Regions from separate parts of the Paenibacillus sp. JNUCC32 genome, predicted to be linked through region 2. Evidence: predicted binding sites of a transcription regulator. Region 2 holds the regulator's gene; each other region holds the start of a gene.

Region 1 (8,206 bases), 3.0 Mb from region 2:
CAAAATAATAAAACGCGAACAATAGCGCGGTGATCAGTACAGCCTCTATGCCCTTTCTCATATCCATTTACCCCTTGTTCTTCATCGTTTCTGTCTTTGTATGCACGATGCTGGTCACACATATTCTACATGATCTCCCCCAGGAACTAAAGACTGTTCTCCTTGGGTCGGCAAGTGCCCGATGTCCCAGAAAAAAGAGATTGACAATGCTGACGCCATTTGATAGAAATATAACTAACGATCGTTAGTTAGGAGGAATTCAATGAGTGCCGCCGACATTAAACAGTCCGCTCTTGCCCACTTTGCCAAAAACGGTTACGAAGGGGCATCGCTAAAACATATCGCCGACGATTGCGGTATCAAGAAACCGTCGATATACGCCCATTTTTCGAGTAAGAAGGATTTGTTTCTGCAAGTGCTCCAGGACGTATTCCATCGTCAGGAGGAAATGATGGTAGCCTATTTCCTTGACCATTCCGATTGGCCGCTGGAGCAGCAGCTGCACGGATTTCTTGAGAATCGTCTCCAAGCTTATCAAATGGATGACGAGGTCCAGTTCTTCATGCGGATGGCCTTCTTCCCGCCTAGCACGCTGTATGACGAAGTGATGGCGATGGTGTATCCGCTGCTGGATCAACAGGAGCAGAACCTGTCGAAGCTGCTTGCCGCGGGCTGCCCGGAGCAGGGCCGCATCATCCGTCATCCGCGCAATGCGGCGATAGCCTTTATGACCTTGGTGGACGGGATCCATCTGGAAACCGTGTACGGCGGGGAAGAACGGGCCTCAAGACGCCTTGCAGCTGCTTGGCCTGTGTATTGGTTAGGGGTAACGAAGCAAAGATATAACCACAAGAGTTAAATCCTGATGGAATGACGCATCCTAAGCAGGAAGTTGTAGTCGAAAGAATTTGTAATGTAAGGTTACCGTTCTTTTCATAAAAGGAGTGACAAACATAATGAATCGCAACTGGGGTTACGTGCTGCTGGCTGGATTGGTTGAAATCATATGGGTGATGGGGTTGAAGCATTCCGCCAACATCTGGGAATGGCTTGGGACCTTGGCCGCCATCGCAGCGAGCTTCTATCTTATTATCGAGGCGGCCAAACGGCTGCCGGTCGGAACCGTATATGCCGTCTTTACGGGGATCGGCACCGCCGGAACGGTCGCGTCCGAAATGCTGTTCTTCGGAGAGCCGTTTAAACTGGTCAAGGTGCTTCTGATCTGCGTGCTGCTTGCCGGCGTCATCGGCCTTAAGCTCGTTACGGCTGACCACGCGGAACCGGAGGTGAATAAATAATGGCTTGGATTGCGCTTATATTTGCCGGATTATTCGAAATCGGCGGCGTCATCGGCATCAAAGGCGTGTCGGATCGCAAAGGCTGGCGTTATGTACTGATTTTGGCCTTATCCTTCGCCGCCAGCTTCTCCCTCCTCTCCTACGCCATGACCGAGCTGCCCATGGGGACCGCTTATGCGATCTGGACGGGTATCGGAACGGCCGGCGGGGCCTTGACCGGCATGTTTCTGTTCGGGGAGCCCAAGGAATGGCGGAGAGTGCTGTTTATCGCCATGATCCTGTGCTCGGCCGTAGGCCTGAAATTGATCAGCTAATATTTTTTCAAGAAAAATCGCAAGTTTTCAGAACCTAACGAAAAGGACGACCGTAGTAAAGTTGAAACGGTCGTTCTTTTTCATATATAATATTTCTTGACCCTATGGTCAATCTAAGAACCGATAAGTTCTCAAGCGAGGTGAGCTATTGATTGGCTGATAAAACGGCAGAAAAACGACAGCAAATTCTCATCACTGCGATGCAGCTGTTTTCCGCGAAGGGCTCTTCGGTTACCTCCATGCAGGAAATCGCCGAAGTATGCGGGATGTCGAAAGGCAGCCTCTATCTTCATTTCAAGTCCAAAGAGGAACTGGAAAAGAGCATTTACGAGCATATCGCAGGCCGGATTAAAGACGAGATTCTCCGGGTCGACCACGATCCGCTGCTTGCGCCTAAGGAACAGCTGCGTAAGCAGACGGAAGTGCTCCTGATCCATTTTCTGGAGATCCGGGAATTTCTCCTGAAGCAGTTCCATGATCAGATGCCGGGAAAACCGCCTTTTGACAAGGAAAACATGCGGCAGGAAATGCTCGCTGCATTGCAGTGGTTTAACAATAAGCTCAAAAGCATTTATGGACCGGACGTTGAGCCGTATACGATGGAGATCGGCATGTTTATGGGCAGCATGCTGGGCGCGTATATCCGTTTCCTGTTCATGCCGGGATTCCATTTGAATGTGGGAATCACCGCTGATCACCAGATCCAGCTGCTCGATGATATTGTTGCAAGCATTCTGCGAAGACGGCCCGAGCCGTTGATTCCGATGGAGGCCGTTGGGCAATTGGGCCAGCTGTGCCCGACCGACATTCGCAAACAGCGTCATCCGCTCATCGTTATTAAGGCAATGAAAAGCGAACTGAAGAAGAGTCAGGCCGAGCCGGAAGAGCGGGAAGATGCGATGGAGTCCCTCAATATTATGGAGAAAGAGCTGCTTGGCCTCCAGCCCAGCCGGGCCGTTCTGAAAGGAATGCTTGCTAACTTGGAGGGGATCGAGGAAATTGAAGCATTGTATACCGAGCTCAAAGGCACGATTTCGACTGTGCTTGAAAGCTATCTTACGCCCGGCGGCATGATGCAGGGGAATTCGTTCAAATTAGAGACATAGAGTTTGGAGAGGAGAGAGAATCGCCTAATGAAAGGAATTATCAATTTCTCGCTGCGCAACAAGTTTGCGATCTGGCTGCTGACCATCATCGTCAGCTTCGGTGGATTGTACGGCGGACTGACGATGAAGCAAGAAACCATTCCGGATATTAACGTTCCGTTCTTGAGTGTCACCGCCATTTATCCTGGTGCATCTCCCGAAGGCGTTGTGGAGGATGTAACCAAACCGCTCGAGACGAGACTCCGTAATATCGACGGCGTCAAAACCGTAACCTCCACTTCCATGGAGAATGCAGCGAATGTCATGGTTGAGTTTGATTATGGTAGTGATCTGGACAACGCTACGGCGGCTGTTCGCGAAGCCATCAACGAGGTAAAGCTGCCTGACGACGCCCAGAAACCTACCATATCCAAATTCAGCATGAGCTCCATGCCGGTTGTCTCGTTAAGCATTGCTAACAAAGACAACATGGAATTGGATGAATTGACTCGCATCACGGAGAATGACATCGTTCCCGAGCTGGAGGATTTGGACGGAGTTGCCTCCATCCAGGTAGCCGGCCAATTCGTGAATGAGGTACAGCTTAAGTTTAACCAGGACAAAATGAGCGAGCTTGGCCTGACCGAGGATACCGTCAAAGGTATCGTGCAAGGTTCGGCGCTGTACGCTCCGCTCGGCATGTTCGAAATGGAAAAGTCCCAAAAAGCCGTTGCCGTTGATGGCGGCATCATCGGCATCGACGATCTGAAGAATATCGCTATTCCGGTCATTCCGGGTGGCGGCGGGGCGGATGCGTCTGCCGGCGCCGGTGCTCCGAATGCCGGTGCAGGCCAGCAGCAACAGCCGCCTGGCGATGCTGCAGGGGCCGGCCAGCAAACCGCGCCTGGTGCTGGCGCTGAAGCCGCTGCCGGTGCTGGTGCTGGCGCTGGTGGACAAAATAGCGCTCCTGGTATGCCTACCGGCATTCCAACCGTCAAACTGAGCGAGATTGCCAACATTGAAGTGATCGGCTCCTCGGAATCCATCTCCCGCACCAACGGGAAGGAATCGATCGGTATCCAAATCGTAAAAGCAAACGATGCCAACACGGTTGACGTCGTAAACCAGGTCAAAGACAAAGCCGAAGAATTGAGAGGCCTGTATCCTGGCATGGATCTGACGATCATGCTGGACCAAGGCAAGCCGATAGAGGACTCTGTCCATACGATGCTTTCCAAGGCATTATTCGGTGCGTTGTTCGCCGTTCTGATCATTATGGTCTTCCTGCGCAACATCCGTTCGACGATTATTTCGATCATTTCGATCCCGCTGTCCTTGCTGATTGCGGTTCTGTGCCTGAAGCAAATGGATATCACCTTGAACATGATGTCGCTCGGTGCCATGACCGTTGCCATCGGCCGGGTTGTCGATGACTCCATCGTGGTTATCGAGAATATTTACCGGCGCATGTCCCTCTCGACCGAGAAATTGAAGGGCCGAGAGCTCATCAGCGCCGCTACGCGCGAAATGTTTGTGCCGATCATGTCCTCCACCATCGTGACCATCGCGGTATTCCTGCCGCTTACATTGGTCAGCGGCATGGTAGGAGAGCTGTTCATGCCGTTTGCATTGACGATGGTCTTTGCCCTGCTTGCTTCCCTGGTCGTGGCGATTACGCTCGTACCTGCCATGGCGCACAGCCTGTTCCGCAAAGGCTTGAAGAACACACATGATCATGAAGAGAAGCCGGGTGCCATGGCCCGCGGCTATCGCTCCATCTTGAAATGGACCTTGAATCACAAAGCGATTACCTTCCTGGCAGCCATCGTGCTGCTCGTTGGAAGCTTGTTCTTGACCAAGTACCTGGGCGTAAGCTTTATTCCGGAACAGGAAGACAAATACGCGATGGTCACCTATTCACCTGAGCCTGGCGTAATGCTGGAGGATGTTGAGGATCGAGCCTTAAAAGCCGAGAAGCTGATCCTGGATCAACCAGGCGTACAATCGATGCAATACTCCATCGGCGGAAGCAATCCGCTGGGCATGGGCTCCGCCAATTCAGGATTGTTCTACGTTATGTATGATCCGGACACGAAAAACTTCGAAGACGTCAAAAAGACGCTCATCGAAGATCTTGCCAAGGAAGTGCCGGACGGCACTTGGTCCAATATGGACATGGCAGCCGGCGGCTTTGGCGGCAGCCAGCTGACGGTGAACGTCTTCGGCGACTCGCTGGAGCAGATCAAGCCGGTGGCCGATCAAATCGCAGAGCTTGCGAACAAGGATACCGCGACGTTTGAAAATGCGGAAACCAGCTTGTCCGAAGCGTTTGAGCAGTACACGCTGGTAGCCGATCAAGAGAAGCTCAGCTCACTGGGCCTGACGGCCGGACAGCTGGCCATGAAGCTGGCCCCGGTACGGGAACGTCCGGTCTTGACCGAAGTCAAGATCGAAGACAAAACCTACAATGTTTATATTGAAGCGGACAGCAAAACCTACAAGAGCATTAAGGAAATCGAGAACGAAACCGTGACCTCTCCGCTTGGCATCGAAGTGCCGATCAAGGATGTGGCCAAGGTGGAAAAAGGAACCACGCCGGATTCCATTACGCGCATCGACGGTAAAATGGTTGTGAGTGTCACAGCCGACATCCTGTCCAGCGACGTAGGCTCGGCTTCGACCAACCTGGAGACCGAAGTGAACAAGCTTGAGCTTCCAGACGGCGTGTCCGTCCAATTCGGAGGCGTCACCGAGCAAATTAACGAAACCTTCGGACAGCTCGGGCTCGCCATGCTGGCGGCCATCGCTATCGTATACTTTGTACTCGTGGTTACGTTTGGCGGGGGACTCGCTCCATTCGCCATCCTGTTCTCGCTGCCGTTCATTGTCATCGGCGCTATCATAGGCCTGCTCGTCACGGGCGAAACACTGAACGTGTCTGCACTGATGGGCGTGCTCATGCTGATCGGTATCGTTGTGACAAACGCGATCGTGTTGATCGACCGCGTGATCCATATGGAACGCGAAGGAATGAGCACGCGCGAAGCCCTGCTCGAAGCCGGCGCTACCCGTCTTCGTCCGATTCTGATGACGGCACTGGCAACCATCGGCGCGCTCCTGCCTCTCGTATTCGGCTGGGAGAGCAGCGCAGGCATTATCTCGAAAGGGCTCGGCATCACGGTTATCGGCGGTCTGATCAGTTCCACGCTGCTGACGCTCGTGGTTGTACCGATCGTATACGAGTTCCTGATGAAGTTCAGCAAGAAAAGAATCGAAGATTAATTAGAACACCAAACGCCCCGGCCCTCCTAATTCAAGGAGACCGGGGCGTTGTTGTGTTTGATGATGATATGATTCTGGCGCTAATGCACCAGCATGGCTTCCTTGGAATGCTTCCAGGTCTTCAGCATGTTCAGATCCTGCGCGAGGAATTCCTCCAACAGGCTGAATAACGACTGGTATAGCGGACTTTGCGTGGACCCCTTCAAATCCTTGCAGAGGGATGGCACCCATGACAACAGATGCTCCTCCAGAAACTTCTCTTGTACCTCCATTAATTGCAACATGCTATCTTCACAATACGTATTGTTCAGCATACGGTCATGAAGCAGCGTCATAAATTCCAGTTCAATGGCTATATGATCGTCCGCTTCGCCATGCAGTTTATTAAAGGCAACACCGGCGGATGCATAACACTCGGCCAAATCCTGAGCGCATCCATCCTTCGTATAATGGGATTCCGCGGCCTGGCGAGGTTTGGACTGCTGAAGCAGCCGGCGGTATTCCGCCCTCTCATATTCGCAAATCCGAACCAATTCCTCAGGCGAGCGTCCGCATAAATATTTCATCAGGTCCGTACCGGCCTTCGAACACTCCGCCGCCTTGCTAATTCCGCTCCCGCGGCTCCATTCCGCAATCATAGACAAGCTGGGCCAATTGCCCAAAAAATCAATCAACAGCTCGTAGACCGTCCCCCGGTTTTCAAGCCACCTGTGACAGACGTCAGGCACCTCCAAAGTTTGAACAGGTGATATCGCCATATCGAACCTCCTATTGGTAACCTTTCTTGTTGGATGTGATATCCTTGACAGTATATCTTAGATGAACGTCTAATGAAAGCAGTTTGAAATGATTTCCGAAAATTTCGGAAAAACCAGGAAACTTTCGGAAATCTAGAATGTCACTACTCGCTTTCAAGGGGAGAAAGCTTTGGTCCACAGGTTCAATATACAGGATTTAGAAAGCGTTTTCTGTGATACTTCTCACAAATCCTTGAACTTATGCGTGCGGCTTGTCCGGCTGACATGACCCTTACAATGCATTGACTCCTGTTCGGGGAATGGCTACAATGTGACCATGCACGCTAGTAAAAGGGGGATTTCCATGATCGAACCGCTTAAAGATTCCTTCGGTCGTGTCCATGATTATATTCGAATCTCGGTGACGGATCGGTGCAATCTTCGTTGTGTATATTGTATGCCGGAAGAAGGGATGGAATTCCAACCTCACGATCAGATAATGAGCTATGAAGAGATCGCCGCGATCATGCGCGTTCTGGCCCCCATGGGCGTCTCCAAAGTACGCCTTACCGGCGGCGAGCCGCTTGTGCGCAAGGATCTGGAAACCTTGGTCCATCAGATTGCTTCCATTGAAGGAATTCAAGATATATCCCTCACCACCAACGGGATCATGCTCCCTTCCAAGGCCCGCCTGCTGAAGGAAGCGGGACTCACCCGCATCAACATCAGCTTGGATTCGCTCCAGGAAGAGCGTTACGCTCGCATCACGCGCGGCGGCCGGGTGCATAAAGTGCTGGAAGGCATTGAAGCCGCCTATGAAGCCGGCCTGAATCCGATCAAGCTGAACATGGTGTTAATGAAGGGCTTCAATGAGGACGAGATTCGCGACTTTATCGCCCTGACGCTTGATCGTCCCCTTCATGTCCGCTTTATTGAATACATGCCGATCGGCCAAGCATCCGATACCTGGCGGGATTCGTACCTGCCGCTGAGCCGGGTAGCCGAAGTGTGCCAAGAGGCCGGCTGGGCCATTCAAGAAGAGCAGGGCCCTTCCGGCAACGGTCCTTCACGCAATATGAAGGTGGTTGGAGCAACGGGAACGTTCGGTTTGATCCATCCGGTCAGCGATCATTTCTGCGATTCCTGCAACCGGCTCAGGCTGACGGCCGACGGCCATATCAAGGCTTGCCTATATTGGTCGGACGAATTTAACGTGCGCCGCGTCATCGATGACCCTTCGGCGGTGGCGAACCTGTTCCGAAAAGCGCTCGGCGCCAAGCCGCTGAACCATGAAATGGCGCTCGCGCTGGAGAAAAAGGCCCAAAGCCATACTCCTACGGCCCGGCGCATGTCGCAGATCGGCGGATGAGCTTCTGCTCAGCGCATGAGAGCAGAATCAGCATAACCAAAGCAAACCGCCTTTATATACTAGAAAGCCCCGCCAAGCATTCGAATGGCGGGGCTATTTTTATAGGATGCGTGCAGGGACG
Region 2 (8,206 bases):
TGACCCAGACGGAGAACGGGGATGATGAAGAGCTAAACCTTGGCGGACGCGGAGGGGATTTCTGGGAGACCATCTCCAGCGATTCGGATTCTTGCCTCGGACGCGCCTGTCCTTGGTTCCGCAAATGCTACTATCACAGGGCCAAGCATGAAGCAGGCATCGCGGATGTCGTCATTACGAACCATTCGAAGCTGTTCACCGACGTGAAGGCGAATCATCAGCTGCTGCCAAGCTATGAGCGCCTCGTCATCGACGAAGCGCATCATCTTGAGGATGTCGCCGGCAAGCACCTTGGCTTGCAGATGAAGTATTTTTCGGTGGTCCATACCTTGACCCGCATGTACAAAGACAGCCGAAGCGGGCAGCTCCCGGCTCTGCGCCAGCTGCTGCAAGCTTCGCCGCACGAGAAGGCAGTCGAATGGTCTTCCGTCATCGACCGTTTGTATCCGGACCTCATTACCGCAAAAGAGAACTGGGATCGGCTCAGCGATCAATTGTTCGGACTGCTTCCGGAACGCGGAGACGCTTCTCCGGGAGATGCCGGCCAATTCTCGCTCCGCCTGTCCCCGCTTAAGAAGCCGAAGGATTGGGATTCGATGGCCGAACTGGAGCATCAAATTCATCTGACGCTGGGCGATGTCGTGCGCAAGGGCGATAAACTGATCGCCGAAATGAAGGAAGATTTGGATGACTACAGCGCGGACAGCCTGTTAACCGACCTATCGGGCCTATTTAAGGACCTGGCCTCGCATCGCGAAGACCTGCGCTCCTTCATGGCCCTGAACGATGAGGGCACGGTATACTGGATGGAGGCGAACGGCAATTTCCGCAGCAAATCGCTGCAGTTGTATGCCGTGCCCGTCGACGTGAGCGCTCATCTGAAGGAATTGTTTTTTGACAAGAAACAAAGCGTGATTCTGACATCGGCGACCTTGTCGGTGGACAAATCGTTTCAGTTCATGATCGAAAACCTGGGTCTTCAGGAAGCGGCTGAAGCGGGGAACCTGAACACGGTTCAGCTCCCGTCCCCGTTTAATTACAGGGAACAAGCCCTTCTTGTCGTGCCGCGCGATTTTCCGAGCGTGAAGGGATCGGTTGGGGATGCACTCTTTGTGAATACGCTCGTGAAGTCTTTGGCCGATACGGCCGTCGCTACGCATGGCCGCATGCTCGTCCTGTTCACTTCGTACCGGATGCTGCGCCAGGTGCACGAGCCGCTGAAAGAAGCGCTGGCATCAAGCGACATCACGGTATTGGGACAAGGTATGGACGGAACCAGCCGTACCAAGTTAATCCGAAGATTTCAGGACAGCAGCGCTTCCGTGCTGCTGGGCACCAGCTCCTTCTGGGAAGGGGTAGACATCCCGGGCGAGGCGCTGACTTGTCTTGCCATCGTCCGGCTTCCGTTCCAGCCGCCGAATCACCCCTTGGTCGAGGCCAAGAGCGAACTGCTGCAGCAGCAGAAGAAGAATCCCTTCATGAAGCTTTCGGTTCCGCAAGCGGTCATTCGTTTCAAACAGGGGTTTGGGCGTCTGGTGCGAACAGCACAAGATAAAGGGATCGTGATCGTGTACGATACGCGGGTCATTGAATCCTATTACGGGAAGTATTTCTTATATTCCTTGCCGGGGCCGAAGATGGAGCATATGCCGACAGAGGGGATCGTTCCCCGAATTTCGGAATGGCTGCAGGAAGAGGCAAGCGCGGGAAACCAAGCGGAATAAAGTGAAACCAAGCACGATCAACAAAAAAAGATGTAGTTATTAACCTATTATTAGGGGGAGCATGCATGAAATCGGAAAAAATTTCGGAAGCCGTGGTCCGCAGATTACCTGTATACTTGCGCTATTTGAATGAGCTTCAGAAGAGGGAGGTTTCCACGGTTTCCTCCCAGGAGCTGGGACAGAAGCTGGACCTCAATCCTGCTCAAATTCGTAAGGACCTGGCGTATTTCGGTGATTTTGGACGGAAAGGGATCGGATATGATGTTTCTTATCTGATCGAGAAGATTCGCCAGATTCTGAAGCTGGACCAGAAGATCAATGTCGCATTGGTCGGGGCCGGTAATCTTGGACATGCATTATCGAATTACAATGCATTCCTGAAGGATAATATGAAGATTGTGGCGATTTTCGATTCGTATTCTCCCAAAGTTGGTATGAAAATTAACAATTTGGTCGTACAGCCGATGGAAGAGCTGGAGAAGACGGTTCATGAGCACGGCATTCGAATCGGGATTATTACCGTTCCGGATTTCGAAGCGCAGAACGTAGCGAATCAGCTTATCGCCTCAGGGATCGAGGCGATTCTGAACTTTGCGCCAACCATCCTGAAAGCCCCAGCCCATATCCGGATTCATACGGCTGATTTTACAACGGATTTGCAAAGTTTGGCCTATTATTTGGATAACGGCAAGGAGGATGCAGCACATGACAACAACGAAGTGGATGGTTAAGAACGGAACGTTTGCAGTACTGGAGGAAAGCCAATCCGTGCTTCGCGGATACCTGGTGGTTGAGAACGACCGGATCACGTACCTGGGCGAAGAGGAGCCCGTCGTGGAAGAGGGGACAGAGATTATCGACGGAACCCATCTGTTCTTCCTGCCCGGATTGGTGAACACGCATGGACATGCCGCCATGTCGCTTCTTCGCGGCTATGGGGACGATCTGGCGCTGCAGGTATGGCTTCAGGAAAAAATGTGGCCGATGGAAGCCAAATTCACGTCACACGACGTATATTGGGGCACATCGCTCTCCGTGCTGGAGATGATCAAGGGCGGAACCACGACGTTTGTGGATATGTATGACCATATGGATCAGGTCGCGAAGGTTGTCCAGGACTCGGGAATGCGCGGCGTCCTGACGCGCGGCGTAATCGGTTTATGCCCGCCCGAGGTACAGCAGCAGAAGCTGGATGAGGCGGTGGCATTCGCGAAGGATTGGCATGGCAAGGCTGACGGCAGAATTACGACGATGATCTCGCCGCACGCGCCTTATACCTGCCCGCCGGATTTCATCGAAAAATTCGTTCAAGCATCCCATGACTTGAACCTGCCTTTGCATACCCATATGTCCGAAACGGAAACTGAAGTGGCTCAGAATGTTAAGGACTACGGGCTTCGCCCCGTTGCCCATTTGGAGAAGCTGGGCATGTTCTCCCGTCCTACGCTCCTTGCCCATGCCGTTCATCTGACCGATGAGGAAATCGAAGTCTTGGCCAAGCATCAAGTAGCCGTATCGCATAATCCCGGAAGCAATTTGAAGCTTGCCAGCGGAGTCGCCCGCGTACCTGCGCTGCTGAAAGCCGGCGTAACGGTGTCGCTCGGTACCGACGGACCTGCTAGCAACAATAACCTGGATATGTTCGAAGAGATGCGGCTGGCTGCCCTGATCCATAAAGGAGTAAGCGGGGATCCGACGGCCATTCCGGCCTCCGAAGCGCTCCGAATGGGCACGGTATACGGAGCCAAGTCCGCTTTCCTTGAGGATATCGGTATGCTCGCGGTTGGGATGAAAGCCGATATGATCGCATTGAATACGGATCAGGCGCATTTCCTTCCACGGACCGACTATATTTCTCACGCGATCTACTCTGCCAGCGCGAAGGATGTAGAGCATGTATGGGTTGACGGCAAGCAGGTGGTGAAGAATGGCGCGAGCCTTACTCTCGACGAGGAACGCATCCGCCGGGAAGCGCAGCGTGCATTTGAGCGTCTTACAACCCTCTAGGGAATAATCAAGGGGAGCGAGGAAGACGGATTTGAAGAAAAAAACGAAGTGGATATTGCTGAGCGTGTCCGGCGTCCTGCTATTATTGCTTGGCCTACAGCTCTATTATTCCTATGTTATGAAAGATACGTGGAATGAAGAAAGAATGGCGATCCTTGCAGCGAAACAGCATGGCCAATTGGTCTCGTCCGACAAGACCTATAAATCGGTATGGGGCGAGGACAATAACTATTGGGTGGTCAGCGGGAAAGATAAAGACAATCAAGACCGCATGGTCTGGGTGAAGTTTACGGACGATAACGTTCCTGTTGAAGGGACAGATGCCGTTCAGTCGGTGTTATTGAATACGGGCATGTCAGAGGCCGTGATGCGGGACCAGATCCGTAACGAAATGCCGGGTGCGGTCATCAAGCGATTGCTGCCGGGAATGTATGAAGGCGAGTATGCCTGGCAGCTGCAATATGAAAACAACGGTCAGCGCGGCTACAGATTCTATCGTTTTCAAGACGGAAACGCCATCGGAAATGATATTATTCTTCCTAATCAATAAGAAAACAAATGAAAGGCGTCCCCTCATAGGGATGCCTCTTTGGCACATAAACATGTAAGCGCATACAGAAATAAATTGGTAAAACTGTTCTAAATATTTTCACAGACAAGCATGAAAAAGTATATAAGATGTGATATACTCGTACTTGTACGAATTGAGCAGATCAATTACATGCCTCACCATATATCGTTGTTATATGTATTATTGTGCTGCAATTGCTTTACAAAATTTCATATCGAAATTGAAGGAGGAACTTCATGAAACTGCGCATTGTACCTATCATGCTGACTGTCGTGATCTCAGCATCGGTCCTCTTTGGCGGTTGGTTTCTGTATCGGCAGATGGCTTTGCAGAATCCGCTCGCAACTGTTGTGTCACAATACGATGGCGTGAAAAGTTCTCATATAGATATTAAACAGGATACCGTGACTTTGAATCTTGATTTGGCTCCGGATGCGAATTTACAAGGTTTGGTTCAGCATATTAAGCAGGAAGGCAAGTCCGTGATCGGGAAGCGGGAATTGAGAATCCAGGTGGAGGACCATTCCTCGGAAGCATTGGATCAATGGTGGGAGCAAGCGATGCTGTCGGTTGCCGAAGCGATGGACAATAAGCAGTATACCGATATTCAATCATCGCTCGAGCAGCTGGCTGCCCAGTCGCCGAATTTGAAAGCAAAAGCAACGATCGATGACACCAATGTCTATGTCAGCTTGTCGGACGGCAAGTCTGGTAAATTTATAATCTTGCCGCGTCAACCTGGCAAAATGGAGGTGTGGAACCATGCCTAAATTAGCAAAAGAAATCATGTTAGGCTTCATTCCGGTTTTGTTGGTATTCCTTGTGTTTGTCGGCGTGAACATCGTGCCTCTCTTAATAGCGGCAGGACTCGTAGGCGGCTTGCTGTTTATAGCCAAGATGAAGGGCGGCATCGCGGTTGGTGCCGGAAATGAGCGAAAGCGGAAGAAGAGCGGGCCGGCCAAGCTGACGTTCGAGGAAATCGGCGGGCAGGATAACGCTAAGCAGGAGCTGCGGGAAGCATTGGATTTTCTGATTCGTCACGAGGATATCAAGAAATTCGGCATACGTCCATTGAAGGGGATTCTTCTAACAGGGCCTCCGGGAACAGGGAAGACCTTGATGGCCAAGGCCGCTGCCCATTATACCGATTCTATATTTGTCGCTGCTTCCGGCAGTGAATTCGTGGAGATGTATGTCGGCGTCGGTGCAGGGCGTATCCGGGATTTGTTCAAGGATGCCCGCAACCGCGCGGCCAAAGAAAACAAGCAAAATGCCATCATCTTCATCGATGAGATCGACGTCATAGGCGGTAAACGCGAAGGCGGCCAACAGCGAGAGTACGATCAAACGCTGAATCAGCTGCTGACCGAAATGGACGGCATCTATTCGCAGGACACGCCTCGCATTCTGGTGATCGCCGCAACGAACCGTAAAGAAATGCTGGACAGCGCGCTGCTGCGTCCAGGACGATTCGACCGCCATATTCAAGTGGATCTGCCTGATAAGAAGGGCCGGACGCATATCTTAAACCTGCATGCGGGCAATAAGCCGCTGCATCAAGATGTCGACCTGGAAAAAATAGCAGAGGAAGCCTATGGCTTCTCGGGTGCACAGCTGGAGAGCGTCATGAACGAAGCCGCCATCTATACGATGCGCGAGAACGAACAATTTATCCATCAGCGTCATCTGTCCATGGCGATTGACAAGGTCATGATGGGCGAGCGTTCCGACCGTGAATCGAATTTGGAGGAGAAAAAGCGTGTTGCCATCCACGAATTGGGACATGCTATCATGGCAGAGCTGGTGCGCCCAGGCAGCGTGAAGCAAGTCGCACTCAGCCCGCGCGGCAAGGCGCTTGGTTATGTTCGCCATAATCCGCAGCAGGAACAGTATTTGTACACAAAAACCTTCCTGGAAGAGCAGATTATGATCGCTCTTGGCGGCGCGGCCGCCGAAGAGATCTATTACGGGGGCCGAAGCACGGGCTCCAGCAATGACTTCGAGCAGTCGCTGAACATCGTGGAGACGATGATGAAGTCGGGTCTGACGTCGCTGGGTATCGTTAACATGAACATGGTTACTACCGAAGAGCTGATGAAAGAGAACAATGTGATATTGGAAGAGCTGATGAATCGCACCAAAACTCTTTTGGAGCAGAAACGGCCGATATTCGACAATTCTCTTGACATCCTGTTGAAGGAAGAAATTCTCTCGGGAGAACAATTTCGTTGTCAATTTCGTGAAAACGCGCTTTTACCAGCATAAATTGTTATGCTGGTTATTTTTTTTTACTTTTTTGTCGTGCTAAGATATTATTATACTTTGTGCTCTAAAATGTATTTTTCGACAAATGGGGTACAATTAAAGTATAGAGATAAGGAAAGGGTGGAGTAGAAACCATGTACTTCAAAAAAATCGGCGTTGTAGGCGGCGGGACCATGGGGCAGGGCATTGCGGAGATGCTGGCAGCCAAGGGCCTTGACGTACTGCTCGTAGAGAAAACTCCAGAGAAACTGGACTATTCATACCGAATGATCGAGACCAGTCTAGATAAACAACTGGAGAAATGGGGAATTACCCAGGCAGAGAAGAAACTGATCCTGAACCGGATTCAAAAAGTAACTCATTTTGCGGAGCTTAGCACCTGCGATATGGTAATTGAGACGATCATAGAGGACTTGGATGCAAAGAAAGAAGTATTTACACAGCTGGATCAGGTTTGTCCAAGCCACGTAATATTAGCAAGTAATACATCCACGCTTAGTTTGACGGAGCTCGCCAGCTCCACCAAATATCCTGAGCGTGTTATTGGCATGCACTTCATACATCCCGTTTCCAAGGTCGACCTCGTTGAAATCATTCGCGGCTTGAAGACTTCAGATCATACGTTTAACGAAACCAAACGCTTTGTTGAGGAAGTTTCGGATAAAAAGGGCATCATGGTCTATGAATCTCCAGGTTTCGTCACCACCCGCATGATCACGCTCATGATCAACGAAGCGATGCATCTCCTGCAAGAAGGCGTAGCCTCCGCGGAAGATATCGACGACGCCATGAGAATCGGATATAACTTCCAGCACGGACCGCTGGAAATGGCCGACCGTTTCGGCCTGGATTCCATTCTCGCCGCGCTGGAGCGCATGTTCCGCGAGTACGGCGAACTGAAATACCGTCCATCGATTGTCTTGAAGAAATTGGTTCGCGCAGGACAACTGGGCGTCAAAACCGGAGAAGGCTTTTTCAAGTACGACAAGGATGGTGACCGGGTATGAATATTCTCGTAATTAATGCAGGCAGTTCTTCGCTGAAGTATCAACTGTACGATATGACGGATGAATCCGTGCTGGCCAAAGGATTGGTTGAACGGATCGGCATGGATTCCTCGATTCTGACGCATAAGCCGACAGGAAAACAGGACGTAACCGAAGTCAGCGAAATTCTGGAGCATACTACCGCGATCCGCAAAGTGCTTGGCATGCTGACAAACGAGGAGCACGGCGTGATCGATTCCATCGAAAGCATTCAGGCCGTAGGGCATCGCGTGGTGCATGGCGGGGAATCTTTTAAAGAGTCCGCTCTCGTAGACAGTGACGCCAAAGCGGAAATCCGCCGCTTGTTCGATCTGGCTCCGCTTCACAATCCGGCCTCGATGATGGGGATCAAAGCCGCAGAAACCAATATGCCTGGCGTTCCGCAGGTCGTTGTGTTTGATACGGCGTTCCATCAGACGATGCCGGAGAAATCGTACCTGTACGCTATTCCGAGAGTACTTTATAATAAGTATAAAGTACGTCGTTACGGAGCGCACGGTACTTCCCATGCCTATGTCAGCCAGGCAGCGGCAGAATTCCTGAACCGTCCGCTGGAGGATCTGAAGATCATTACCTGCCATATCGGGAACGGG
Region 3 (8,206 bases), 2.2 Mb from region 2:
TCCGTAAAGCTTTCCCATCCCCTGTTTTTATGAGAATTCGCTTCATGGGCCCTTACGGTGAGCACCGTATTTAGAAGCAGTACCCCCTGCTTCGCCCATGTTATCAGATGGCCGTTATTGGGAATGAAGCAGCCCAGATCATCCTGAAGCTCCTTGTACATATTTTGCAAGGAAGGAGGCGTGCTGACGCCCTCTTTGACAGAGAAGCTTAGGCCGTGGGCCTGACCCGGTCCATGATAAGGATCCTGGCCCAAAATGACCACCCTGGTGTCGGCCAGCGGTGTATAGTGCAGCGCGTTAAAAATATCGTATTTATCGGGAAAAATGGTCTTCGTCCGATATTCCTCAATAAGAAATTCCCGCAGCTGTAAGTAGTATGGCTTCGTAAACTCCTGCTCTAAATATGTCGCCCAGTCATTCTTCAATATCGCCATTTCGGGTTCTTTCCTCCTGCCATGGTCATAAGAAATAAGATATAACTAGATTATATCATATGGATTATTTCCGGTATTTTCCTGACACCTAACCCTCACGAAGACGCAAAAAAGCGACCGATTGCACGAGTCGCTTTTTCACCCTTGATTCCCCCTAAGTCAAGTCATGATGACCGGCTCAATCTTGCCGTTGCCGATCCGCATCCGATCTATGCATAACTGGCGATGTCCCGGCTCGGTGTCTCCAATGATCCGGCGGTGGTATACGATTAGCCATTCATCTTTCTCCTGCAAATGCAAGTAGCCATGGTGGCCGGGTCCTTCGGCAATCGGCTCCTGACGCTCCAGAATCGTGCCTTCATTCTTGAATGGACCGAGCGGATTGTCGCTTACGCCATAGGCTACGCGATAGGTTCCATTCGTCCATCCGCCCATGGACCACATCAGATAATAAAGTCCGTCCTTCTTAATCATACAAGGACCTTCCACGTATCCCTCCGGCGTAATGGAACGGAAAATTTCATTGCCGTCGTCGGCCAATGGAACGAATCCCGTCATCTCTTCATTCATCCGCGCAACGTTGCAATGCCCCCATCCGCCATAATACAGATAGATCGTTCCATCTTCGTCCTTGAATAGATGCGCATCGATCGGCTGTGCCTGATGAATGAACTTATCCACGAGCGGCTTCCCTAAGTAGCCTCTGTACGGCCCCTCCGGACGGTCCGCAACGGCAATCTCCAGGCCGCCGGTTTCCTCGTCCGATTGGATATCGTTCGATGCAAACACGAGATAATATTTCCCTTGGTGCTCGATATGGGTCGGTGCCCAAACCGCCCTCCATATCCATGGGAAATCCGCCATTTCGATAATGCCTTCGTGTTTCTCCCAATGGATCAGATCGTCGGAACTGAATGCGTCCAAATTCATCTGCATCGTATATTCCGTGAAGGACCGCGTTGCATAAATCCAGTGCTTTCCCTCATACGTTCTGGCTTCGGGATCTGCATACCAGCCGGGTATGATCGGATTGTTGATGTTCAATGGTAGACACTCCTTTCCTGTGCTGGCAATGTCGAGTTCGAGCGAGAGGGCATCGTCCCCGACCAATGGCGCTCGATTGAGCGATAGCCTCGTTCTACCATTGCTTCTACAACGGATAGCCAATCTCCTCCCGCATGAAATCCTTGTAACTCGTTGAACTCCCCCCGGAATCGTTCTCAATATCCCCGGGAATATTCCGGGCTTTCTTTGAGATGGACGATATCGTGGCCGGTTGGATTTTGGAAGGCACGGAGCCCGAAGGTCGGCGCAACGGCAAAGATATGGTCAAAGATATCCGCTTGAATCGATTCATACACACCCCAGTTGGTATCATTGCTGAACGCATAGATTTCCAAGGGCAGTCCGTTATCTCCCGGCGCTAACTGCCTGACAATCAGCGTCATATCCTTATGGATTTTCGGATGATTCCGCAGGTATTGATGGATATATTCCCTAAACACGCCCACATTCGTAAGTTGTCTGCCGTTCACGTTGCTTTCCGTATTGATCTGATTCTCGATGTTGTATGCGTTAATCTCATGTAGTCTTGTCGTGACATAATCGGTAAGGTAGTGTATCTTCTGAAATTCCTCGATCATTTCCTTGGTGCAAAAACAGATGCTGCTCGTATCGACATAGAAGCTTCGCTTAATTCTTCGGCCGCCGGATACCTGCATGCCTCTCCAGTTCTTGAACGAGTCCGAGATGAGGGCATAGCTGGGAATCATCGTGATCGTTTTATCGAAATTCATCACTTTTACCGTATTCAACGTAATGTCGATGACGTCGCCGTCCGCATTGTATTTCGGCATTTCAATCCAATCGCCGACGCGCACCATATCATTCGATGATAATTGAACGCCTGCCACCAAGCCCAGTATGGAGTCCTTGAACACCAGCATCAGAACGGCCGATAGAGCACCAAGCCCGCTGAGAATGATCAAAGGATTCTGCCCGATGAGGTTCGAGATCACCACAATGCCTCCGATGATGAACAGAACGATTTTCACCACCTGAATGTATCCCTTAATCGGTCGGATCTTGGAAACTTCAAATGAACGATAAATGTCATCAAAAGCATTAAGCAGCGCATTCAACACCGTGATGGTGACGATAATCATGTACGTCATGGCCGCTTTTTCAATCAGAATTTGGTACGCCGGAAAGATGGACGCCGAAAAATAAATAATGATTGCCGGCACAAGATGCGACAGCTTGTGGAACACTTTTTTCTCCACGATGATATTGTCCCATGTGTACCGATTGTTGTTGACGATATGAATAATCGTCTTCAGCACGATTTTTTTGGTAATAAAATTGGCCAGTATGGAGACCACCGCGATAAAAACGACCATGATCATATTCGAGAGATATCCAATGGTTTGTTCGCTCATGCCATATCCGTCTAGTTGATTTTTGATAAAGTCCATTGCTTCCTCCTGACGCAGTTTAAGATTAGCCTATTATTATAGAGGAGATTCTAGTACTGCGCAAAGTTCAGAATCAGACATCGCTGGGTTGATTTGGAAGATGCTTGGTGTAAGACGGTCTGTTTGAAAAACAAAAAGCACCGAAAGGGTGCTCTCTTGGTCTGATTCGATCAGATCCGTTTCGTTTCCTTTCCGTTACGGCTGATCAACCCTCGCAGGCGCTTCATGACAGACTGAATTTCGGTATCGGTCAACAAATAATACGTATTCACAGTCCAGATCTCTCTGTTGTTCAAATGAAAAATCAGCACAGGAAATTTCGGAAGCAGCCACTTCCGAATGGAAGGGCCGCTATAGCTGACACTTGTAATCTCCGTCCAGGCCATGGTCCGCGTTCCATCTGAAATGGAATTTTGATCGTAGATCAACAGCTGCGTGTCTGATTTCAGCGCCTTTGGCAAGCTGACATATAGATAACCTCCAAAAAACGGAATCCCTATTATGGCTGATGTGATACAAAAAAACTTACGAATAAAGGAAGTATCCATAATAAAGGCCGCGTACAGCAGAAACAGGCAGGCCAGCACAAACAATAAACTACCAAGTGCTTTGCCCCATGCCACGGATTTTCGATACGATATCCCGTTCATGATTTAGCGCCTTTCTAAAATGATTTGAACAGTCCTTTAATCCAGCTAACTCCACTTTCGACTGCTTAAGCTGTACCGTGGTGATACCTCTATTGTATCAAAGAGCCGTTTCTTTTTGTTTGGCTAGATGAAAAAGAGGCCTTGTCTCCGTCATTTACGATGACTTTTGAGACAGCCCCTTTTAGTATGTATGATGGCGAAGCGTGGCTGTTAGAAACCACAGTTCGCCGGATCGCATTTTGACTAAATTGAACATACGAAACTTACGGTGAGAGGATCCGCTTTTGACCGGTGAGCTCCTGGATCGGCTTAATGTTTTGAGTGAATTCCAGCGTGCCTAAGTAGTTTCCTTCTTCATCCCTTACGGCAAAATAACGAATGTAGACAAATTTATCTTTAACCGGGATCCAGAAATCTTCTGCATCTTTGACACCTGCTTTGAAATCAGCGAGCAGCTGATTGACGACATGAACGCTTTGCGGAGGATGGCAGTTCTGAACACTTCGGCCGATCACCGCTTTGGTACGAACGAAGATTCGTTCTTTGCCCTGTGAAAAATATCGAACGATATCATGTTCATCAATAAAGGTTAGGTCGACCGGTAAATGATTTAAGATGGATTCCATCTGTTTGACCGATAAAATGCCTGTACTCATCCGGATGTAACCTTCTTGCAGCGGAGAAGACCCCAATCCCTGATCTGCGCCAGGTTCAGCTGCCCTTTCAGGAATCCATGGTTGATCCGGCGCAACCAAGCAATAACCGACTTCTTCGCTTTGGGCAGCAATTTGAAGCCATTCATCTTCCGTCAACTTCTCCAGAGCCATTGGCAATAAAATATGTTCCTCTTTATAGATCATTTCTGTTACTTCATTTAAGACGCGTTTGGCAAGGTCCACTACGCTCTGCGCATTGCCCTCAAAATCAGTGAGTTTGGCTTTCACTTCTTTTATTCCCATTCGGATACCGTCATCGACTGCCCACATCACTTTGGTCGGTCCATAAATTCCGTATTTCTCGAGAAATGGAAAGAGCAAATTTTCTTTGCGGCTGTAGTGTTTGTCTACGTCATAGAGGAGACTGAAATCCTCAAGCAATTTGAGGCGATTGGCCTCCCCTTGATCCTTCAGAAATTGATCCAGGTGCAGCGCGATTGTGAAATTTGCCAGTCGATCGATTTCTTGGTTCTCCCTCTTAAACGTAAACACAGGATGTCCAGGCTGCTCTTCGGGTTTATGAGCTCTGTGAATGTCTTGGATGGAACCTTTGAATACAGCAGCATGCACGCTGCACAGTCGCTGTACTTCGGTTACCGGTATTCCTTCCTCCTGCATCAGCACTTGTTCCAGCTCCGAAATCTCATCAACTGATATTTCGCCTACAGCTTGATTGAATTTTGACTTCACTTCTTCCACGCTTTTTCCATGGTGCAGCTCTTTAATGATTTCCTTGAGCAAATGTATACGGGCCGTTCGATGAGCAGAAATTCCTTCCTCACGGTTATTAATGAATTCACTCATGTTCATCACCTCTGTTTTGTTTCAATATATAAAGATGAATTTCTATTCTGTTTACATCTCTAAACTAGCATCCTCATACTCCATGACTTGTGATTAAAAGCACATAGGGAATGAAAATTCATTGAACAACAATAGGTGACCCGTCTTCTTCGAAAAATATTTGTCCGCTGGACGAAATGGCCCGCACGACTGACGCGAAGCCCGCTCAGCCATAAATACGTAGCAGCAGCCCTTGTTTCCGAATTGTATTGAGCTGGCACACAAAAAGCGACCGGTCACGGTCGCTTTTTTATTGAATATATGGAGGGTAGTCAAACCCCTATATTGAAAAATCCGTAACACAGGTGATGACGATCACATAGATTTTTAGACAATTCATACTTCTGAATCAGCAAAAATACGGCGCCGCCCCAGGTTTAATACCGGAGCGGCTAGCCCGCGTCTCTTCACACAATCGCCCCTTGGGCGTGCAGCATCTCCCTGAGCTGCGATGCATCGACTTCCGCCGCGGTGATTCCCGCCTTGCAGGCCAGGGCCGCCGCGGTGCCCGCCGCTTCACCCGTAGCCATGCAGCTTGGCGTCAAGCGCGTGGTCGCCAGTGCTTCATGCGTGGTTGAAATGCAGCGCCCCGCCGCGAGCAGATTTACTGGCCCTCGGGCCACCAGGCAGCGGTAAGGAATGCTGTAGGAACCGTCATTCTCGATGGAAGCCTCCATAATCCCTTTGCCTGACGGATCATGCAAGTCAACCGGATAACCGCTCCTCGCAATGCCGTCCTCAAAATGTCGTCCCGTCACCACGTCCTCCATCGTTAACCGATACAGACCGTCGATTCGGCGCGACTCCCTAATTCCGATCTGGGGTGCGACCGAGGAAATGGAGGCCTCGGCAAATCCGGGCACCCGCGATTTCAAAAATTCCGCCATCATCAGCACCTGCTTGCGCCCTTCCTCCTCCGCCAAAGTCAGTTCCTCGACATCGGTCGCGCTTAAGCCTTGTACCCGCGTACAATTGATCAGCACCTCATCCTTCTCCGGTCCGATAAACAACAGAACCTGATCGCGGTTGATCGGGACCTCGGCAGCTTTCCACTCCTTATAAAAGCCGGAAACCCCCGTGAGCGGAATAAGCTCCTTCTCTAGCTCGGCAAACGGCGTCTTGTGATAAAAGTTGTCGGGATCAGCCAGCATCGCCTTCCGAATCGCCTCCACGTCAACGCCCCGCATCCGGAATTTCATCGTCATCGGCTGCGACAGCCCGTCGCTTTCGCGCCCCTGAAGCGTCGGCGCTCCCGCCAGATAAGCGACATCCGCATCCCCGGACGCATCGACGAACATCTTCCCGTCCACCTTGATTCGCCCCGATTTTCCAGTAAGGGTCACGGATTGGATGTATTCGCCTTCACGCCCGACTTCGTCAACGAAGCTGTGTGAGACGAGCTTCACCCCCGCTTCGCGCAGCATATCGACGGCAAGCACCTTATATATCTCTGGATGGTACGGCGTCAGCGTATGCACGAAACCGACGGTATCGCGAAGATGGCCGGGCGAGCCCCCGCGCTCCATCAGGCGCTCCACAATTTCCTGTGCAATGCCGCCGATGACCCGTACCCCTTGCTGTGTATGAAACGTCATCCAAGGATAAACCCCGGCAGCCGTAGACATCCCGCCGACAAATCCGTACCGTTCAATCAAGATGACGCTTGCCCCCTGCCTGCCGGCGGCAATGGCGGCGGCAATGCCCGCCGGCCCTGCACCTATAACTACCACGTCCGCCTCCATGATCCTTGTCCTGCTGTCCATCTCTTTTCACTCCTCCTTTTAAGCGTTATTTACCCTATTCCTTGAGACCCGTCATGGATACCCCTTCGACAAACTGCTTCTGCGCAAAGAAAAACACAATGAGCAGTGGTAATGTCGCCATAACCGAAGCGCTCATCAGCAAATGCCACGATGTTCCCGACTCGTCGGTAAACAGCGATAATCCCAGCGGCAAGGTCATCAGCTTACGGTCATTAATAAAGATCAGCGGATCAAAAAAATCGTTCCAGCTCGTCAAAAACGTGAAAATGATCAGCGTGGCGATCGCGGGTTTTGCTAACGGCAACATGATTGTGGAATAAATCCGCAGCCGCGAGCAGCCGTCGATCATCGCTGCCTCCTCCAGCTCCTTCGGAATCCCCAGAAAAAACTGCCGCATCACAAACACCCCGAACACACCGCCCGCGCCGAATATAGGCAAAATAATCAGCGGTAAATGCGTATTGATCCAACCCAGCTCACGCATAAACAGAAACATCGGAATGGCAATGACCTCGTTCGGAATCATCATCGTGCTCAGCAGCAGCAGAAACACCAGGCTTCTCCCCCAAAAAGGAATTCGTGCGAAAGAATACCCCGCCATGGAAGAGAAAAGCACGGTGCCCACGGTAACCAGTAGGGCGATATATACGCTGTTGCCATAAAATAGATGGAACGGGATCGTCTCCAGCACTTCCGCATAATTCGCCCATCGTATCGGCGACGGAATCAGCTGCGGCGGAAAAACAAACACATCAGCCGGCTGTTTGAGCGAAGTAGAGACCATCCACACGAACGGGGTCATCATGACCACCGAAACGGCAAGCAGCAGCAGATAATGGAACAGGTTCCCGCCTGCCGGGTTGCCCCTTTTAGCAAATAGACTAGCTTTCATTCAGAACCCACCTTTTTCTCATCTGCCATTGTGCCAGCGTAAGCAGCAGGGTGATGATAAACAGCACATAAGCCAGCGCAGAAGCATATCCGAACTCGAACAGCTTAAAGGCTCGTTCCCAAATGTTGTAGACGAGCACCTTGGTGCTTCCGGAAGGACCCCCTTGTGTCATCACGTAAATTTGTCCGAACACCTTCAGCGAACCGATAATGGTCATCATCAGGGTCAAAAAAATCGTCGGCGTGATCATGGGTACGGTAATTCGGAAAAAAATCCGCATTCTCCCTGCGCCATCGATCCTGGCCGCCTCGTAGAGCTGCGCCGGAACCTGCTGCAGCGCCGCAATGAACAACACCATATTCAAACCGACATTTTTCAGGAGACTGGTCACGATAACAACGGGCATGGCAAGCCGGGTATCGTACAGCCAGGCC
Region 4 (8,206 bases), 2.9 Mb from region 2:
CAGACCCTTTCTCTTCCTTGCCGAATCATGGACCACTCCCAAAAAAATTCGCCATGCCAGTGTCTCCTCCCCCGAGACCGGCATGGCGAATTTGTTTATATGGCATCCTCCCAGTGACCGATGTTCCCCGCGACTAACCTTCCATATTATAGAAACTCGTGATTTTCGCAGAAAACATGCAAAATAAAAAGCCTGTCAAAGCCACGTCTTTATGTAAGCGCTTATCTGTCATTTTTTATAAATAATTCTGTTCGAATGATCGTTGGAGGATGTTTTACAAACGATTGGAGCAGGCGTAATATACTATTCAGCTTCGAAAACATTCTTCATATTCACATGACATTCGCTTAATTTCCTTGATGGAAAGCGGGGGAACCAACCGTATGGAGGGATACCTATAGGATCCTTCAACCATACTAAGGGGTGAATCCTGATTCAATCGCGTACGTACGCCGCGATGGAATCAGGTAGGGCGACTCTCACCGCCCGAATCCGACAGCTAACCTCGTCAGCGTTGATCGGGAGGGTTGTGAACTTGTGATCAAACACAGGGTTCTAACCTGTGTTTTTTGTTTGCCAAAAATCAGCATAGGAAGGGTGACCGTTCCTAGGTCCAGCATATAAAAAACACCGATAGAAGTCCGTTCAGGGAGCTTCTACCATGAACTTAATCTTAAGCGGCGGTGAAAAACAACCATGTTATCCTCAATCAAGCGCTTCCTCATCGGAAGACCGCTTAAATCGACGGAATTAGGCGAACAAAAGCTGAATAAAACCAAGGCGCTGGCCATCCTGTCATCCGATGCACTATCGTCCGTGGCCTATGGCCCGGAACAAATCCTCATTGTGTTGATGACCGTCGGGGCAGCTGCCTATTGGTATTCCATACCGATTGCCGTCGGCGTCCTGGTCTTGTTGCTGGCACTTATCCTGTCGTACAGACAAATTATTTTCTCCTATCCGCACGGCGGCGGCGCATATGTCGTGTCCAAACGGAATTTGGGCATGTACCCGGGGCTGGTGGCCGGCGGTTCCTTGCTCGTGGACTATATCCTGACGGTTGCGGTCAGCGTGTCGGCCGGGACGGATGCGATCACGTCGGCTTTTCCGGAATTGCATGCCTATAATCTGCCGATCTCCATCGTGTTCGTTCTATGCTTGACCGTATTGAATTTAAGAGGGGTTACGGAGTCGGCCTCCATACTGGCTTATCCGGTTTACCTGTTCGTGCTTGCGTTATTCATCCTGATCGGGGTAGGGATATTCAACATTGCCACAGGCCATGCGTCTCCGGAGCTTCATACGCCGATCGGCACGCCCGTAGCCGGGCTGAGCTTGTTTCTGCTCCTGCGCGCATTTGCCTCGGGCAGCTCCGCCCTGACCGGCGTGGAGGCGATTTCCAATGCCATTCCGAATTTCAAAGACCCGGCCCCGAATAACGCGGCCAAAACTCTGGTGGCGATGGGGTCGCTGCTGGCCCTGTTATTTTCGGGCATCGTTTTCCTGGCTTATTACTATGGGGTCAGTCCCAGCGAACAAGTCACGGTCGTTTCCCAAATTGCCGAGCATACCTTCGGGCGAAATGCGCTTTATTACTTCATACAAGGGACAACGGCCTTAATTCTGATCCTTGCCGCCAACACGGGGTATTCCGCTTTTCCCCTGCTTGCCGTCAATCTGGCGAAGGATAAGTTCATTCCTAGAATGTTCACCGTCCGCGGCGACCGTCTGGGATACTCAAACGGAATCATTATTCTTGGATTTTTCTCCATTCTGCTGCTGCTGGCTTTTGAAGGCAAAACCGAGCATCTGATTCCGCTCTATGCCGTCGGCGTGTTTATCCCGTTTACCCTCTCCCAGACGGGGATGATGGTGAAATGGATTCGCGAAAAGCCCGAAGGCTGGATCGTCAAGCTGATCATTAACACCACCGGCGCATGCATCAGCTTTATCGTGACCATGATCTTCTTCTTTACGAAATTCGCCCAGGTGTGGACCGTGCTGATATTCCTGCCGCTGATCATCTGGATTTTCACCCGGATCCGCAAGCATTACGAGGCGGTAGCGGACCAGCTCCGGATTACGACCTGCGAGCCGGTTAAGCCGATTGAGGGGAATGTCATCATCCTGCCTGTGGCAGGAATCACGCATGTGGTGGAGAACTCGCTGAATTACGCCAAATCGCTGGGAGCGGGCCAAATCATCGCGGTGTACGTGCCGTTCGAGCGGGAGGAGGAAGTCGCCTTCCAGGAAAAATGGAAAAAGTGGCAGCCGGACATCCGGCTGGTGACGCTGCACTCGCCTTATCGGAGCATCATTCAGCCGCTGACGAAATTCATCGATACCGTGCAGCGCAAGGCCAGCGAATCCGACTATCAGGTTACCGTCGTCATTCCGCAGTTCATCCCAAAGAAGGGCTGGCATAATTTCCTGCACAATCAATCCAGCCTGCTCATCCGGGCACATCTCCTGTATCGGAGAGACGTGATCATCACGACGGTTCCCTACCATTTAAAAAAATAGCGGGCTTGTTCCCTGCTTGATTCATTACTGGGAACAGCCTCGCCCATCACGACAAAAAGCTGCGATCAACCGCTGCCTTTCATCAAGGACGGTTGAACGCAGCTTTTTCTTTAAGCCAGACGCTCGCCAGGCTTCCGGCATTAGGAAACATTCTGCGCCGAATGAACCTGTTGAGGAGCGCCGGCCGATGGCACAGGCGTCTGCTCGCCGCGCGGAGCGGCTGCGGCCTGTTTCTCCTGCTTTAAATAAACGGTTCCGTATGTCGCTCCCACAAATAACGCGCCGCCAACGAAATTGCCCAGCCATACCGGAATGAAGTTCATCAGATACTCGCCCCAGCTGTAATAGCCTTCAAAAATCGCGGCCGGGATGAGAAACATGTTGGCCACCACGTGCTGAAACCCGATGGCGACAAACGCCATGGTCGGAAACCAGATCCCGAGAATTTTGCCGCTCATCTGATCCGATCCGTAGGACAGCCATACGGCGAGGGCTACGAGCCAGTTGCACCCGATGCCCGACAGGAAGGCTTGCAGGAAGCTGTCGTCCAGCTTATGCCCGGCCATATCCACCAGTTTCTCCAGGTAAACGCCGCTGCCTGTCAGACCGGTCACATGGCCGAAGAAGTAAGCGACGAATAACGCTCCCAACATATTGCTGACCGTGACAAGCGCTAAATTCCGCATCATCTCCTTCGTGGAAATTCTCCTCTTGAATCTGGCCAAGGACACGGCCATCATGTTGCCCGTCAGCAGCTCCCCGCCTGCAAGCAGGACAAGAATCAGGCCGACGGGGAATACCGCCGCGCCTATAAAACCGGCAATCCCTCCCCATTCCGGAGACGCTCCGGCAATCACGCGTATGTCAAGCAAAAAGCCGAGCGCAATAAATGCCCCCGCAAGGAATCCTAATATCATCACGTTTATGGCGGAGTTATGCGCTTTTTTCACCCCGTTCTCCACGGTAATCTCCGCAATGCGCTCAGGTTTATGGTAAGCCATGGTCACTCCCTCATTTCTTCCGCATCCGCCTTGTCTACCTATCCGAATGCAGCTCATGATATTCGTGTTATCGTTACCAACATTGTAACGCAGCTTCTTTGGCAAGAACGTGAATTATATCACGAATCGTGTCCGTCAGGGACGGACAGATGCAGATGTGATGTTCCGTATGCCTTGATCTGCTGACCACGCTGCAGCGAATAACATGGATCGGATTCGGTGTGGCCATTTAAGCGATATATGGATATAGGCACAGCACCCTGTCCATGGGTGGAGCTTCGGATCAGCTTTAGCAGGGTGACTCCTTTCGCTTCCTTCGAGGAATCGCATATGCCGAAAAAGCGGTGCCCGGGTTTCTCCCCGGCACCGCTCTTTTGGATTGTCTTTACCAGTACGAAGCCCGTTCGTGTTGGATACCATTCTGCCAGATTCGGCTTAAATGTATAGATTTTTACTCACCCGCTAGGCTTTGGCCGCAGTCTCTACCCTGACAGGCGCCTCTGTTTCCTGCACCGGCACCTTGGCGATCGGCAGCTTCATGCTGATGAATGACGACAGCAGGAAGAGCGCGCCTGCCGTAAAATACACCACGACAATGGAGGTTACCGACATATACCAGCCCGTCAGCCCGGAGCCGATGAGCAGCATGCCGGTAAATATCGGCGTCATCACGCCGTTCAGCCGGCCAATGAATTTCTCTTCCACCTGCTGCATCATCACCGCCATCAGGACCGTCTGGGCCATGGCCATCAGCACCCCGGTGACGAAGCGCATCGAGCCGGTCAGGATCGGCCACTGGGACAGCACCTCGACAAAGGTCGAGAGTCCAAGGAAGGCCAGCCCCGCGAACAGCAAGTAGGAACCTTTCACTTTGCCTGCAATCACCGCTGCGATCACACCGCCGATCAACATGCCCAAGCCCTCAAGCGCGGTGAACCACTGGACGCTGGACATCTCCAGCTGAAGACGCTCGGTGATGACGAAGATGTCGAGCGGCTGTACGAGTCCGCTGCCCAGCGCCAATAAAACGTAGACCACCAGCAGCACCTTCAACAGCCGGCTGGAACCGATGTAGGCGAAGCCTGCCTTCATGTCCTTCACGAACGAACCGGCTGATTCCGAGTCCTTGGAAGGTTCGTCCACGGTGGAAGGCAGAAAGGCCAACACGATCGCCGAAGCGCCGAACAGAATCAGCAAGCTGATTAAAGAGGCCTGCAATCCAAATGCTTGATAAATCGTCGTGCCTACCATAGGTCCCAAAATGATAAACAGCGACATCGAGGTCTGGGATAACGCCGTGGCCGCGGGCACATGCTCATCCGGCAAACACCGCTTGATGATCTTCATGGACGATGGCTGCGAGAATTGCGATACGACGGCCGAGACCAGCGTCACCGCAAACACGGCCTGCCAATATCCCGCATACACAACAAACAAAATAAGCAGAATGGATATGAAGCTTAAAATATCCCCCCATATCATCGTTCGCTTGGGACGCCAACGGTCAGCCAGTACGCCGCCAACCATGGAAATCACGAAGATCGGCGCGTATTCAATCACGGTCAGCAGCGATACGGCGACCGGGTCATGGTTGCTCTGCTCCATAATAAAGAACAACAGCGCCATATTGCGGATCCAGATCCCGATATTTTGCATAAAATCAGATACCATCAACAGCACGAACGCGCGGTTGCCAAACAAATGCTTCATACTCCATCCCCCTGTTAAAACCGACTATTCGGTTTATTTATATTTGCGAAAACGCCCTTTCCTGTTAGCTAAGAAAAGCGTTTTCGATAAATCCTCCTACCGCACCGTACGCTATGAACCTTCACCCGATAACACACCGTTCAAAAAGTACATCACGCTCTTGCGGTACAGCTGCCTTAATTCCTCCTGGGACCGTTCGAAGTACGAAACCGACAACCCGTCCAGCAGCGATCCGAAAATAACGGCTATTTCGTCGATATCCTCTGCCGCTATGCGTCCCTCGTCCGTTCCCTCTGCCAGAATTTCGCGGTAGAGCATACGCGGACCTTGCAGAATCGCCAGCATTTCGCCCACAATCGTCTTATTTTCCGGCTGGTTGATATAGAATTCCTCCGCGATTTTGGTGAGCGGATTCTGGAAGTCGTCAACCATGTGATCGGCGATCCCGTACAGCTTCTCCTCAAAGCTGGCGTAACCGGCCTTTTTGTCGTCCCAGGCTTCCATCCATTCCCGATTCTGCTTTGTCAGCAGCTTGACGAACAAATCTTCCTTGCTCTCGAAGTGATAATAGATACTTCCCTTGCTGGCCCCCGTATACTTGACCAGTTCATCCATTGACGTTGCCGCATATCCGCGCTGGATGAACAGCTCCTTGGCTTTATCCAGAATCAAATCCCGCTTTCGCTGCGCTTTTTCTGATGACATCGGTATTAGCACTCCTTGCGTTGGATTCAACAGTCCGCATCAACCAGCGGAAATCCGTGATCCGTAATAAAAAATGTATTCTGTCATGAATGAACTTCATCCTTCTTTAAAAAACCGACTGTACGGTTTAATCATACTGAAAACCTCCTCCCATGTAAAGGACGCTCTTCCGAATGCAACGAAAAAAGGACTTTGCCGAAGCAAAATCCTTGTCCATCTCGCACATTCCAAAATAACAACATGCGATGTATTGCTGCATTATTCCACTGCCCAAATGGCTCTTCCTTCTTTCATCGGATCGCCGTAACTCAGCTGCAGCCCCTGAACGTCCTGCTTCACCTCGTACGGAATCTCGCCCGTCAGCTCGCCGCCCGGAGGAATGGTTCCGTCCAGCATCTTCACGTCATCCGTAATAGGAACCGTATAGTTAAGATCGCTTGAATCCGTCATGGAAAAAGACAGTGCCGAAGAGATGACCAACGGCTCCTGACCGTTGTTCTTCACGGTAATGTCGACCACCTTAAACGTATGGCCGGGCTGGGGCTTCAAGTACTCGTCGCCTTCGGAGTCGCGTACGCCGTTCAGCGTGATGACCGCGCCGTGGTAATCGACCGTATCGCCTACAGCGGCAGGCTCGTCGATCGGTTTCGTCTCTCCATCGGCAGGTTGACCCTCCCCTTGGGATGGTTCTGCCGGCGGTTCCTCTTCAGCCGCCCCCGTCTGATCCGTTCCCTCGCTATCCACGACAGCCGGCGGGGTTTCTGCCGGCGGGTCCGCCTGATTGCTGGAACAAGCAGCCGTCAGCAGCATGGAGAACAACACAGCCGAGACCAGCATTATTTTTTTATTCATACTTTATCCTACCTCCTGAAAGTCGATATCGATATGTCCGGATATTTTCCAATTCGCTGTCAAAATCCATATTCCTTCTAAAACAAGAAAAAGACCCCCGAATCAGGGGGTCTTCGTTATTGCCTAGAATGAATTAAGCGTGTACCGGCGCTTTGGTCTCCACCGCCGGCAGAGCCTGCAGGCCGGCCGTGTTAAGGAAATTCCACGGCTTGTTGTAATGCGGCTGGAAGAAGAAATCGATGAAGGCCAGCTGCTCGATCGTCATGCGGTTCTGGATGCACACCGACAGGGTGTTGATGGACTGCGTCATGTCCGCCTTGGAGATCACCTGTGCACCGAGCATCCGGCGGCTTTCCTGTTCATACACCACCTTCAGCGTAACTTCCTCGAAGGTAGGCATGAACTCCGGACGGTAATGGTCCGTAATGGTGACCGTATCCACCTTCAAACCTTCATCCTTGGCCGCTCCCTCGGTTAATCCTGTCGAGGCAATGTTGTGTTCGTATATTTTCAATCCGGACGTACCCTGGGTTCCCATATAAGGCGTTGTGGGCTGCACCAAATTCCGTGCAACGAGCGTACCCATCCGGACAGCGTTGGTCGCCAGCGGAATGTACATCATTTTACCCGTCGGGTTATAGAGCACCGAGCAGCAATCGCCCGCTGCATAGACATCCTGCTTGCTGCTTTGCATATATTGGTCCACGACGATGGCGCCGTTCTTCAGCATATCGACCTGCCCCTTCAGCAGCTCCGTATTCGGTCGGAAGCCGATGCAGAGAATGACCAGATCCGTGTCGATCTCCCCTTTGTCGGTGATGACCTTATTCACCTTGCCATCCTGGCCTTGGAAGGACGTCACGGTCTGCCCCATGGCCATCTCGATTCCTTTTTCACGGAACGATTCCTCGATCTTGCCGCTGAACTCAGGATCCAGGTATTTGTTCAGAATCCGATCGGCACTGTCGATCAAAGTTACCTGCTTGCCGTTCTGTTGGAAGGCCTCCACCAGCTCCACGCCGATGTAACCGGCGCCGACAACGGTAATATGTTTGGCTCCTTGCGCTTTATCAATGATCGCGTTGGAATGATCGTAGTTTTTGCAGAGCAAAATATTATTCAAATCGATGCCTTCAAGCTTCGGTACGATCGGCCAGGATCCGGTGGTAACAATCAATTTGTCATAGGTATCTTCAAACGAATCTTCCGTGGCCAGGTTGCGGACCTTCAAGGTTTTCCGGTCCGTATCCACCGAGATGATCTCATGCTTCATCTTGGTTTCGACACCAAGCTCGTCGAGTTTCTGCGGCGAAGAATAGAACAGCCCGTCCGGATCCTTCACAACGCCCCCGACGTAAAGCGCAATGCCGCACGACAAGAATGAGATGTTATCATTGCGTTCGTAAACGGTAATC

What was found. Region 2 encodes Rex, which represses fermentation and respiration genes when NADH is low (regulators of the CRP and FNR family bind a similar motif). Its sites were predicted from a motif close to TTGTGAAATATTTCACAA; they were not measured.
Region 1: the regulator Rex is predicted to act here: its motif matches at 6,948-6,965, upstream of JNUCC32_RS27090 (TorD/DmsD family molecular chaperone).
Region 3: the regulator Rex is predicted to act here: its motif matches at 5,166-5,183, upstream of JNUCC32_RS23595 (DUF438 domain-containing protein).
Region 4: the regulator Rex is predicted to act here: its motif matches at 3,632-3,649, upstream of JNUCC32_RS26970 (formate/nitrite transporter family protein).

What each region holds. Positions count from the first base shown of each region.
Region 1 covers NZ_CP062260.1:6,134,213-6,142,418, reverse strand. The annotation lists gene cls (cardiolipin synthase) at 1-61, opposite strand, end outside; gene JNUCC32_RS27115 (TetR/AcrR family transcriptional regulator) at 263-859, shown strand; gene JNUCC32_RS27110 (DMT family transporter) at 957-1,298, shown strand; gene JNUCC32_RS27105 (DMT family transporter) at 1,298-1,612, shown strand; gene JNUCC32_RS27100 (TetR/AcrR family transcriptional regulator) at 1,765-2,718, shown strand; gene JNUCC32_RS27095 (efflux RND transporter permease subunit) at 2,746-5,979, shown strand; gene JNUCC32_RS27090 (TorD/DmsD family molecular chaperone) at 6,060-6,737, opposite strand; gene moaA (GTP 3',8-cyclase MoaA) at 7,081-8,085, shown strand.
Region 2 covers NZ_CP062260.1:3,168,385-3,176,590, reverse strand. The annotation lists gene dinG (ATP-dependent DNA helicase DinG) at 1-1,724, shown strand, start outside; gene JNUCC32_RS14155 (redox-sensing transcriptional repressor Rex) at 1,790-2,455, shown strand; gene JNUCC32_RS14150 (amidohydrolase) at 2,430-3,731, shown strand; gene JNUCC32_RS14145 (cell wall elongation regulator TseB-like domain-containing protein) at 3,763-4,281, shown strand; gene JNUCC32_RS14140 (hypothetical protein) at 4,539-5,072, shown strand; gene JNUCC32_RS14135 (AAA family ATPase) at 5,065-6,567, shown strand; gene JNUCC32_RS14130 (3-hydroxyacyl-CoA dehydrogenase family protein) at 6,702-7,574, shown strand; gene JNUCC32_RS14125 (acetate/propionate family kinase) at 7,571-8,206, shown strand, end outside.
Region 3 covers NZ_CP062260.1:5,351,787-5,359,992, forward strand. The annotation lists gene JNUCC32_RS23575 (uracil-DNA glycosylase) at 1-434, opposite strand, end outside; gene JNUCC32_RS23580 (glycoside hydrolase family 43 protein) at 594-1,478, opposite strand; gene JNUCC32_RS23585 (mechanosensitive ion channel family protein) at 1,655-2,908, opposite strand; gene JNUCC32_RS23590 (DUF5381 family protein) at 3,079-3,558, opposite strand; gene JNUCC32_RS23595 (DUF438 domain-containing protein) at 3,822-5,078, opposite strand; gene JNUCC32_RS23600 (FAD-dependent oxidoreductase) at 5,525-6,880, opposite strand; gene JNUCC32_RS23605 (carbohydrate ABC transporter permease) at 6,915-7,772, opposite strand; gene JNUCC32_RS23610 (carbohydrate ABC transporter permease) at 7,762-8,206, opposite strand, start outside.
Region 4 covers NZ_CP062260.1:6,096,799-6,105,004, reverse strand. The annotation lists cyclic di-AMP (ydaO/yuaA leader) riboswitch at 335-530, shown strand; gene JNUCC32_RS26975 (APC family permease) at 697-2,523, shown strand; gene JNUCC32_RS26970 (formate/nitrite transporter family protein) at 2,664-3,524, opposite strand; gene JNUCC32_RS26965 (MFS transporter) at 3,987-5,234, opposite strand; gene JNUCC32_RS26960 (TetR/AcrR family transcriptional regulator) at 5,346-5,939, opposite strand; gene JNUCC32_RS26955 (DUF4352 domain-containing protein) at 6,198-6,791, opposite strand; gene JNUCC32_RS26950 (FAD-dependent oxidoreductase) at 6,925-8,206, opposite strand, start outside.